DNA from 2 places in the Pantoea nemavictus genome. Region 1 is predicted to be linked to the other one. Evidence: predicted binding sites of a transcription regulator. Region 1 holds the regulator's gene; the other holds the start of a gene.
What was found. Region 1 encodes sigma-54, which starts transcription at its own class of promoters, with help from an activator protein. Its sites were predicted from a motif close to GTTGGCACANNTTTCGCTNT; they were not measured.
Positions count from the first base shown of each region.

Region 2: glnK (P-II family nitrogen regulator) is a predicted target of sigma-54. The motif match lies at 1,436-1,455, and genes of this name have one in related genera.

Region 1 covers NZ_JBBGZW010000001.1:2,658,354-2,661,768, forward strand. Annotated here, with positions in the region: gene rapZ (RNase adapter RapZ) at 1-544, opposite strand, end outside; gene ptsN (PTS IIA-like nitrogen regulatory protein PtsN) at 597-1,079, opposite strand; gene hpf (ribosome hibernation promoting factor) at 1,240-1,527, opposite strand; gene rpoN (RNA polymerase factor sigma-54) at 1,549-2,988, opposite strand; gene lptB (LPS export ABC transporter ATP-binding protein) at 3,037-3,415, opposite strand, start outside.
Region 2 covers NZ_JBBGZW010000001.1:3,206,649-3,210,063, forward strand. Annotated here, with positions in the region: gene WH298_RS14615 (SmdB family multidrug efflux ABC transporter permease/ATP-binding protein) at 1-1,249, shown strand, start outside; gene glnK (P-II family nitrogen regulator) at 1,509-1,847, shown strand; gene amtB (ammonium transporter AmtB) at 1,881-3,170, shown strand; gene tesB (acyl-CoA thioesterase II) at 3,242-3,415, opposite strand, start outside.

The DNA.
Region 1 (3,415 bases):
CGAAAACATAATCGGCGTCGATCGGAATGCCGTGCTTAAAGCCGAACGACTCAAACACCATGGTCAGCTCACGCTCACGTTTGCCTAGCAGGCGCGTGCGCAGCATTTCTGCCAGCTCATGGACTGACATTTCTGATGTATCAATGATCAGGTCCGCGCGCGATCGCAGTGGCTCCAGCAGATCGTTCTCTTCATCAATGGCGCTTTCCAGCGACAAATTTTTGCTCGAAAGCGGATGCAAGCGACGTGTATCGCTGTAGCGACGGATCAGTGTATTGCGATCGGCATCAAGAAAAAGTAGCTGCGGCGAGAAGGTGTCGGGCAAATTATTGAGCGCGGCTTCGAACACTTCCGGCGATTCAGGCATGTTACGCACGTCAATGCTAACCGCCGCAGAGATGTTGCGTTCAGTTAAGGTATTCGCCAACTCTGGCAACAGCACGACCGGCAGGTTATCAACACAGTAAAAACCCATGTCCTCAAGGGCACGCAGCGCAACTGACTTTCCTGAGCCTGAACGACCGCTAACGATCATCAGCACCATCACATTTCTCCCGTTTTAAACCGGCGAAGACGCCGGTAAAAGTATTTGTCGCTTAAGAGTGTGCTTCCTGAGCTTCTGTGATAATGGCGTAGAGCTCTTCGTCGCTTTGTGCCGCGCGTAAACGACGGCAGACGGTTTTATCCGCCAGACGCTTGGCGACAAGCGAAAGCGTATGCAAGTGGGTTTTGCACTGGTCCGCAGGCACCAGCAGAGCAAACAGGAGATCAACCGGCTGGTTATCAACCGCATCAAAAGCGATAGGCTGATCAAGGCTGATAAATACGCCTACAGCGCGTAACGTGTCCTCCTCCAGCTTGCCGTGTGGAATGGCGATGCCGTTGCCAATGCCGGTACTGCCCATACGTTCGCGGGTGAGGATTGCTTCGAAAAGCGTCTGGTGCGGCAGATTGAGCTGCTTCGCTGCCAGCTCGCTGATAATTTCCAGCGCGCGTTTTTTACTCTGGCAGTGTACGCCGCTACGGGTACAGTCCAGGGAAAGGACCGAGCTCAATTCCAGTGTTAGATCGTTGTTCATCATCGTTTCACTTGCGAGTTCACATAGCCGCGAGGAGCAGACAATGGGTTTCATTGCCCTACGCCCGTTGGCGCTTGCGCAGATGACAAAACGGGGCGGTTAAATCCGCCCCATCCTGGCTCTAAGTGCCGAATCAGTCAGCACTCTGCAAGCGTGAAGGTTAGTGTTTTTTCAGTTTGTCTTTGTGTTTGGTCAGCTGACGGGAGAGCTTATCGATTAACCCGTCGATGGCCGCGTACATGTCTTCCGCTTCCGATGTGGCGTGCAGCTCCCCGCCGTTGACGTGCAGTGTTGCATCCGCAATCTGCGTTACCTTCTCTACTTTTAGAACAATATAAACCTGATTGATACGATCAAAATAGTGTTCCAGTTTGGCAAATTTGCTATTTACAAATTCACGCAGAGGTTCGGTAATTTCAACATTATGTCCGGTAAGGTTTAGCTGCATAGGTCTTCCTTCTTCGTTCGGTCAAACCAATTGCTTACGCTGGTTTGATGGCGGTATAGATAAAGACTCGCGATATTTAGCAACCGTACGTCGCGCTACCATGATGCCCTGATCGGATAACATGGAGGTCAGTTTGCTGTCGCTCAAGGGTTTTGCGGGATTTTCCGCAGAGATCAATTTTTTTACCAGTGCACGAATCGCCGTGGAAGAGGCTTCGCCGCCGCCTTCGGTGTTGACGTGACTGGAGAAAAAATACTTCAATTCAAAGATGCCACGCGGGCTGTGTAAATACTTCTGCGTGGTGACGCGGGAAATGGTGGATTCATGCATATCAACGGCCTGAGCGATATCCGCCAGTACCATCGGACGCATGTGCTCCTCACCTTGCTCAAAAAACGCCTGCTGCTGTTCAACGATACAGCGTGTCACCTTCAGCAGCGTGTCGTTGCGGCTCTCCAGGCTCTTAATCAGCCACTTGGCTTCCTGTAAGTTGCTGCGAATAAACTGATTGTCACTGTCATTACGTCCGGCACCGCCCATCGCAGCGTATTGCTGATTGATCTTCAGGCGCGGCATGCTGTCGGAGTTGAGTTCAACCGTCCAGCGTTTGCTGACTTTGCGCACCAGCACATCGGGAATCACATATTCCGGCTCGCTGGTATTGATCGACTGGCCTGGACGCGGATCGAGCGACTGAATCAGCAGCATCGCGTCCTTTAGCACCTCTTCCTTTAGACGCGTGACGCGCATCAGGCTGCGGAAGTCGTGATTAGCCAGTAAATCGAGATGTTCGCTAACAATCAAACGAGCTTCTGTCAGCATGGGTGTTGCGGCGGAATATTGCGATAGCTGAACTAACAGGCAATCACGTAAATCGCGCGCACCTACGCCCACCGGATCGAAACGTTGTACGCGTTTCAGCACGGCTTCGACTTCTTCCAGCGTCAGCTCTTCATCGCCAATACTGTCATAAATGTCTTGTAAGCTGACGGTGAGATAGCCGGTGTCGTCAATGGCATCGACAATGGAGGTGGCAATGGCGCGATCGGTATCGGTGAAAGGCGTCAACTCAACCTGCCACATAAGGTAATCCTGCAGCGATTGAGTCGTTTCACCCTGATAGACCGGCAGTTCGTCGTCCTGATAATCGGTACCTGTGCCGGAAGGGGTGCCAGCGGTATAAATTTCATCCCAGGTCGCGTCGAGCGGCAGCTCCTCGGGCATATCCTTCTGTTCAAGTGCTTCGCGCGTGTCTAACGAATCGCTTTCCTGATCCTGAAATTCGCGTGCGTCGACTTCTTCATGCAGATCGGTTTGTTCAAGCAGCGGATTGCTTTCCAGCGCCAGTTGGAGTTCTTGCTGGAGTTCAAGCGTAGAGAGTTGCAGCAAGCGAATTGCTTGCTGCAACTGTGGTGTCATCGCCAGCTGTTGGCTGAGCCTGAGTTGCAAACCTTGCTTCATAATTCGGTTAGAATTTCCTAAGCAAACGTAGGGTGTTACAACACCTTATCAGAGTCTGAACTCTTCGCCCAAATAAACACGCTTAACCTGCTCATCTACAAGAATTTCATCAGGCGTGCCATGGGCAATCAAATGTCCCTGGCTGACGATATAAGCGCGTTCACAGACTGCGAGGGTTTCACGCACATTGTGGTCGGTAATCAACACGCCAAGGCCACTGTCGCGTAAATGCTCAATGATTTTTTTGATGTCGATAACCGAAATGGGGTCAACGCCAGCAAATGGTTCATCCAGTAGAATAAATTTCGGATTCGCTGCCAGTGCACGAGCAATTTCCACACGACGACGCTCACCGCCTGACAGCGCCTGGCCCATGCTGTCGCGCAAATGTGCAATATGAAACTCTTCCATTAGCTCGTTGGCACGA
Region 2 (3,415 bases), 550 kb from region 1:
GTTGGTGCTGACGGTAATGCTGATATATCAACGCTTCAGCACGCCGATTGCACGTCGCGTACGCAGTTATCTGGCGGATATCAACAACGGCTTTAACGAAGTCATCAACGGCATGAGTGTGATCCAGCAGTTCCGCCAGCAGGCGCGCTTTGGTGAGCGCATGGGCGAAGCCAGCCGTTCACACTATCTGGCACGGATGGAAACGCTGCGGCTGGATGGCTTTTTATTGCGCCCGCTGCTGAGCCTGTTTTCCGCCATGATTCTTTGCGGTTTGCTGATGCTGTTTAGCTTTGCCACGCCGGGCGTGTTTGAAGTCGGCGTACTCTATGCCTTTATTACCTATCTTGGCCGGCTTAACGAGCCGCTGATTGAGCTGACCACGCAGCAGTCAATGCTGCAGCAAGCGGTAGTGTCTGGCGAACGTATCTTCGAACTAATGGATGCCGAACAGCAAGGTTACGGCGGTGATATTCAGCCGCTGGCCTCCGGCAGTATTTCGCTGCGTGATGTGAGCTTTGCCTATCGCGATAATCGCGATGTGTTGAGCAATATTAACCTTGAAGTGCCGGCGCGTAATTTTGTTGCGCTGGTCGGTCATACCGGCAGCGGTAAAAGCACCTTAGCCAATTTGCTGATGGGCTATTATCCGGTAACACGCGGTAGCATCGAACTGGATGGTCGCCCGCTGCCGCAGTTGTCGCATGCCGCCTTGCGTCAAAGTATTGCGATGGTGCAGCAGGACCCGGTGGTACTGGCAGATTCGCTGCTGGCCAACGTGCGTTTGGGCCGCGATATCCCGGAAGAGGAGGTGTGGCAGGCGCTGGAAACGGTGCAGCTGGCACCACTGGCACGCAGCATGGCTGAAGGGATTCACACGCGGCTGGGCGAGCAGGGTAACAATCTGTCGGTTGGGCAGAAACAGCTACTGGCGCTGGCTCGCGTGCTGGTTTCACTGCCGCAGATTTTAATCCTCGACGAAGCCACGGCCAATATAGACTCCGGTACGGAGCAGGCCATTCAGCATGCGTTACGGGCGCTGCGCCAGCACAGTACACTTGTGGTCATCGCGCATCGGCTTTCCACCATCACGGAAGCCGATCAGATTTTAGTGCTGCATCGCGGTCAGGTGGTTGAGCGCGGAACGCATGCTGAACTGCTGGCTGAGCAGGGCCGTTACTGGCAAATGTATCAGCTACAGCAGGCGGGCGATGAACTCGCGGCGGGCATCCCCGTACAAGCTGAAGGGTGAATTGCACCTTTTTTGCACAGTTTTATCGGAATGTTCTGTATTGATGCACCCCTTTGAGGCCTGGAGCACCAAAGGGGTGCAACATTGCAACACCTCTCTTGCCACCACTCCCCAATTAGCGCCATACCTCACATAACGAAGCGCCATGCAGCGCGCCCAGGCTACTGACATTCCCCTTTTTTTATTTATGGCACAGCCTTTGCTTATATCCCTACGTGTCCGCGAAGACTCACTCAATTTCTTATCCGGAGGGGAACGTATGAAGCTGGTTACCGTGGTAATCAAACCATTTAAGCTGGAGGACGTGCGTGAAGCCTTATCCTCTATTGGCATTCAGGGACTGACAGTTACCGAGGTGAAAGGTTTCGGTCGCCAGAAAGGTCACGCAGAGCTTTATCGCGGTGCCGAGTACAGCGTTAACTTCCTGCCAAAAGTAAAAATTGATATCGCTATTGCGGACGACCAGCTTGATGAAGTGGTCGATGTCATCAGCAAGGCCGCTTATACCGGCAAAATTGGCGACGGCAAGATTTTCGTCGCAGAACTGCAGCGCGTCATTCGTATTCGTACCGGCGAGACCGACGAAGCAGCACTGTAACTGGGGCTCTGAATTGTGATGGGATGGAAAGAAATGAATAAACTGATAACGAAGTTGGGCCTCACCAGCCTCGCGCTGTTACCTTCTCTGGCGATGGCGGCAGCACCTGCGGTGGCAGATAAAGCTGATAACGCCTTTATGATGATCTGTACCGCGCTGGTACTGTTTATGTCAATTCCAGGCATTGCGCTGTTCTACGGTGGTTTGATCCGCGGGAAGAACGTGCTGTCAATGCTGACTCAGGTTGCGGTGACGTTTTCACTGGTGTGTGTGCTGTGGGTCATCTATGGCTACTCGCTGGCGTTCAGCGAAGGTAACGCCTTCTTTGGTAGCTTCCAGTGGGCCATGCTGAAAAATATTGAGCTGAAAGCCTTGATGGGCAGCTTCTATCAGTACATCCATGTCGCGTTCCAGGCTTCCTTCGCCTGTATCACCGTTGGCCTGATTGTGGGTGCGTTAGCTGAGCGTATTCGCTTCTCTGCGGTACTGATTTTCGTGGTGGTGTGGCTGACGCTGGCCTATCTGCCAATCGCACACATGGTTTGGGCGGGCGGCTTGCTGGCGCAAGATGGCGCGCTCGACTTCGCAGGCGGTACTGTAGTGCACATCAACGCCGCTGTTGCCGGTCTGGTCGGTGCTTACCTGGTGGGTAAACGTGCTGGTTTCGGTAAAGAAGCGTTCAAACCGCACAACCTGCCAATGGTATTCCTTGGTACGGCGATTCTGTATGTGGGCTGGTTCGGCTTCAACGCCGGTTCTGCATCTTCTGCTAACGAAATCGCTGCGCTGGCCTTCCTGAATACCGTTGTAGCAACGGCGGGTGCTGTTCTGTCCTGGGTGTTTGGCGAGTGGGCGGTACGTGGTAAACCTTCTCTGCTGGGTGCTTGCTCGGGCTTCATTGCGGGTCTGGTGGCGATTACCCCAGCCTGTGGTTACGTGGGTGTTGGCGGCGCGCTGATCATCGGTCTGGCGGGTGGCTTAGCCGGTCTGTGGGGTGTGACAACGCTGAAGAAATGGCTGCGCGTTGATGACCCATGCGATGTATTCGGTGTGCACGGCGTGTGTGGCATCCTCGGCTGCATCCTGACCGGTGTGTTCGCTTCATCTTCACTGGGCGGCGTTGGCTACGCAGAAGGCGTGACTATGGGCCATCAGGTGTGGATTCAGCTGTTCAGCGTGGGTGTGACTATCGTCTGGACTGCGGTTGTTGCCTTCATCGGCTTTAAACTGGCGGATATGATTGTTGGCCTGCGTGTTCCGGAAGATCAGGAACGTGAAGGTCTGGATGTGAATAGCCACGGCGAGAACGCTTACAACCAGTAATCGTCGGGTTAAAGAAGAGCAGTGCGCTAAAATTATAAGAAAACAGAGGGGCGATGATTTCGCCCCTTTTTTTATGCCTCGCGCTGACGCATTACACCTTCCTGCACGGTGGTGGCCACCAGCCGGCCATCTTGCGTATAAAACTCACCACGCACAAATCCGCGTGCACCTGATGCAGATGTACTCACCACGCTGTACAGCAGCCACTGTGACAAGTCGAATGGGCGATGGAACCACATAGAGTG